Regions from separate parts of the Ensifer sp. PDNC004 genome, predicted to be linked through region 1. Evidence: predicted binding sites of a transcription regulator. Region 1 holds the regulator's gene; the other holds the start of a gene.
What was found. Region 1 encodes PhoB, which activates phosphate uptake and scavenging genes when phosphate is short. Its sites were predicted from a motif close to TGTCATNNANCTGTCAT; they were not measured.

Region 1 (2,201 bases):
CATGCATATCATGTCCGCCTATGACGAAGAACTGAAGTACCTGACGCGCCGCATCTCGGAGATGGGCGGTCTCGCCGAGCAGATGGTCGCCGAATCCGTTCGCGCGCTGGTCAATTCCGACCTCGCTCTCGCACAGAAGGTGATCTCGGACGACACCGTTCTCGACGACGCCGAGCGCCAGATCGGCGAGAAGGCGATCGTCACGATCGCCAAGCGCCAGCCGGTCGCCGCCGACCTGCGCGAGATCATGGGGTCGATCCGCATCGCCTCCGATCTGGAACGCGTCGGCGACCTTGGCAAGAACACCGCCAAGCGCGTGATCGCGGTTGCCGGATCCGGCATTCCGCGCAAGCTCGCCCGCGGCCTGGAGCACCTGGCAGAGCTTGCTCTCGTCCAGCTCAAGGAGGTGCTCGACGTCTACGCTTCGCGCTCGCCTGAGAAGGCCAACAGCATCCGCGAGCGCGACGAGGAGATCGATGCGATCTACACCTCGCTGTTCCGCGAGCTTCTGACCTACATGATGGAAGATCCGCGCAACATCACGCCCTGCACGCATCTTCTGTTCTGCGCCAAGAACATCGAGCGCATCGGCGACCATGCGACCAATATCGCTGAGACGATCTATTACATGGCGACGGGCGCCCAGCCGGAAGGCGAGCGTCCGAAGGATGACACCACGTCGACGCTGGGCTCGGTCAACGACTGAGCGCCAAGCGCGCCGCAAGCATGCATGCCCTTTGAAATCTGATCCGGTCGCGGCTTCGGTCGCGGCCCCGAGTTCCTGTATCTGAAGCACGCGGTTTTCGCCCCGCCTTTGAAATCGGCGGATGTGCTCCAGATTTAGAGTGTCTGAGCGCCGGCCGGGCCGATGAGCCCAAAGGCCGCCCGCGGTAAGGAGACGTTACCTGATGTTGCCAAAAATCGCCGTAGTCGAAGACGAAGAGGCGCTGAGCGTTCTGCTGCGTTACAATCTGGAAGCCGAAGGCTTCGACGTCGACACGATCCTCAGGGGCGACGAGGCGGAGATCCGGCTTCAGGAGCGGCTGCCCGACCTGCTTATCCTCGACTGGATGCTGCCCGGTGTTTCCGGCATCGAGCTTTGCCGCCGGCTGCGCCAGCGCCCGGAGACCGAACGTCTGCCGATCATCATGCTGACGGCGCGCGGCGAGGAAAGCGAGCGCGTCCGGGGTCTGGCGACCGGTGCCGACGACTATGTGGTCAAGCCCTTCTCGACGCCGGAGCTGATGGCGCGCGTCAAGGCGATGCTGCGCCGGGCAAAGCCCGAGGTGCTCTCGACGCTGCTTCGCTGCGGCGACATCGAACTCGACCGCGAGACCCACCGCGTTCATCGCCGCAGCCGCGAAGTGCGCCTCGGCCCGACCGAGTTCCGTCTTCTGGAGTTCCTGATGTCCTCGCCGGGCCGCGTCTTCTCTCGCTCGCAGCTTCTGGATGGCGTCTGGGGGCATGACATCTATGTCGACGAGCGCACCGTCGACGTGCATGTCGGTCGTCTGCGCAAGGCTCTGAACTTCTCGAACATGCCCGACGTCATCCGCACCGTTCGCGGCGCCGGCTATTCGCTCGAAAGCTGAGCGGTCTGAAAGTCGCCAACAAAAAAAGGGACCGATCGGCCCCTTTTTTTGTGATGCTGTCCGGCTTCTTAGCGGGCCCTGCGGCGCTCCCCCGACGGCTGGTAGGCCAGCCGCGCATGGAAGGTGCAGTAAGGCGAGGCTTCCGGGGAATCGTTGCCGCAGAAGTGAAACTCTTCCTTCAGCGGGTCGCCGATCGGCCACTTGCAGGTGCGCTCGGTAAGCTGGGTCAGCTCGAGGCGACGCGACATCGGCACGACAACGTCGGTCCGAGTGCTGAAATCCTGCTCGGCAACGAGATCGACTTCGATTTCTTCCTTGAGAACGACAGCGCCGGCCGCGCGTGCAACCGGGCGGGTCGAAACGCGCGAAGCGTAGTTCGGCGCGCGCGGTGCCGAAGTCGGGCGCTTCGGACGGGCCGCCGTCGTGGTGCTGCCACCGGCCTTGGCGCGACCTGGCAGGCTCAGGCGGTGAACCTTGCCGATGACAGCGTTACGGCTGACGCCGCCGAGCTGTGCCGCGATCTGGCTTGCGCTCAGGCCCTCGGACCAAAGCTTCTTCAGTTTCTCCACCCGCTCGTCAGTCCAGTTCATTTCTGCACTCTCCGTTCTC
Region 2 (2,201 bases), 580 kb from region 1:
GTGGCGGTCCGTGAACAGCTTCTTCACTTGCGCCGCATCTGATTCGGATGAACCAGCCGGCGCATCTGCACCATCGCCATGGGCGTCGAGAGGCTCGACGCGTCCTGCTCGATGGTCAATTCATCTGCGCCGCGCTTGACGCTCCGCGCGATGATCTCAAATACGCTCGCCGTCGCCATCTGCAAGGCGCGTTCCTCTGAAAGTCCTTCAAGGATCCGGGCGAGAAACACCGCCGCCAACAGGTCACCCGTGCCGTTCGGCGGGTTTTCGACCAGACGATGTTCGGCAAGCAGCGCGTGGTTGCCCGAAAGAAAGAGATTGCCGGTCCCGCCGCTCATCATCGGTACGGCGGACGTGACCAGCACGCGGGCCGGACCGAGGCCGAGCGCCGCGTCGAGGATCGCCGTGTTCGTCTCCAGCGTCGCGCCAGCGAGCCAGGCGAGCTCGTAGCGGTTCGGGGGTCGCAAGATTTGCAAGCGGCAGCAGGCGGTCGCGAATGGCAACCGCCGTGGTTTCCGGCACATAGAGACCGCCGGCATCGCCGACCACGGGGTCGCAGGCATAGATCAGCTTGGGATCGCGCTCCTTCAGCGCCGTCACCAGCCGCGCCACGGCTTCCGCCTGTCCCGCCGAGCCGAGGTAGCCCGAAAGCACGGCGCGCACCTCTCCGGCCCAGGGTGCTGCAATAAGGTCATCGATCACCGCCCCGAAATCCTGATCGGAAATGGCGATCCGCGTCGAGGGGCCATGACCCGGATGCCAGGGGAGGATGACGGTCGGCAGGGCCCAGACCGGATGCCCCAGGGTCTCCAGCGCGAAGACCACGGCCCTGTTGCCCACCTTGCCGCGCACGACATGGCTCGAGATGACGATGACGGCGCCGGGCAGGGAGGGCATTTCGGGCATCGACCAGTCCAATCCTACGATCTCGAAACTCTGTTCACCCGACTGTCACCGCCCTGTCAACAGCCGATGGCAGATAGGCTCCGGAGAAGCCTCTGGCGTTTTCGTGCTTTTTCTTCGATTTTCGAGCAATTTTCGCGAAATTACCTTCGATTTAAATGGATTTAAGCTGTTTTCACGTGAAATTCTCCGATTTTGGGCTCGATTTTGCCGAAATCAGCGTAAAAAGCGGTCGCCATTAGCCATGGTTCTGATAGGGTTTGGCCTATCATGAATGGGAGAGACTTCATGGGCGTGAAATACAATCCGAAGCGGGACAGACACATCGACGCAGCGAAGGCGGCCGCCATCAAACTGGGCGTCGAGGCGCTGGCGCCGGAGATCCTCTTCGGTGGAGCCAGCAACGATGACCTCGATCTCTATTCGGCGGACATGCTGGCGCTGACCGCAGCCCATGCGGCTCGTGAACTCGCCCGCTGGGATGGCGGCAAGCCGCAGGTTTCGGTCGAAGCCGTCGCCGGCATCGTGCCGGGTGGTACCGAGGTATCGGTCATCGCCGTAACCGAACGCAACATGCCGTTCCTCTATGACTCGGTCATGGGGGAAATCACCAGCACCCACCGTGACATTCACCTCGCGATCCATCCCATCCTGGTCAAGGAACCGGGCAAGCCGGCAAAGCTCTTCGATCCGGAAGAGGAAAGCGATCCGTCGCACCGCGTCAGCCATATCCAGATCCACCTGACCAAGCTTGCGCCCGTCGAGGCGGAGCAGCTCAGCAACCGCATCCGCGACGTGCTGGAGCAGGTCCACCAGACCGTGCACGACTGGCCGGCGATGACGACCTTGCTCGATCAGGCCATGTCGGAACTCGAAACCTACAACGCGACGCGCAAGAAGAGCGACCGCGACGAGGCGCTCGCCTTCCTTCGCTGGCTGCGAGACAACAACTTCACCTTCCTCGGCATGCGCGAATACACCTACTCGGGCAAGGGCGAGAAGGCAGCCGTCGAACGCGGCAAGGGCAGGGGCCTCGGCATCCTCTCCAACCCGGATGTGCGCGTTCTGCGCCAGGGCAAGGACGCGGTGCTGACCACACCTGAAATTCTCGCCTTCCTCGATGGCCCCGATTTCCTGATCGTCACCAAGGCCAACGTCAAGTCGGTCGTGCATCGCCGCGCCTACATGGACTACATCGGCGTCAAGCGCTTCGACGCCGATGGCAACGTCGCTGGCGAGTTGCGCATCGTCGGCCTGTTCACCTCCTCGGCCTACACCCGCCAGGCGGCTGAAATTCC

Region 2: the regulator PhoB is predicted to act here: its motif matches at 950-966, upstream of JVX98_RS22645 (NAD-glutamate dehydrogenase).

What each region holds. Positions count from the first base shown of each region.
Region 1 covers NZ_CP070353.1:2,380,191-2,382,391, reverse strand. The annotation lists gene phoU (phosphate signaling complex protein PhoU) at 1-706, shown strand, start outside; gene phoB (phosphate regulon transcriptional regulator PhoB) at 909-1,592, shown strand; gene JVX98_RS19820 (GcrA family cell cycle regulator) at 1,661-2,182, opposite strand.
Region 2 covers NZ_CP070353.1:2,958,816-2,961,016, reverse strand. The annotation lists partial or broken gene pdxY (pyridoxal kinase PdxY) at 24-906, opposite strand; gene JVX98_RS22645 (NAD-glutamate dehydrogenase) at 1,192-2,201, shown strand, end outside.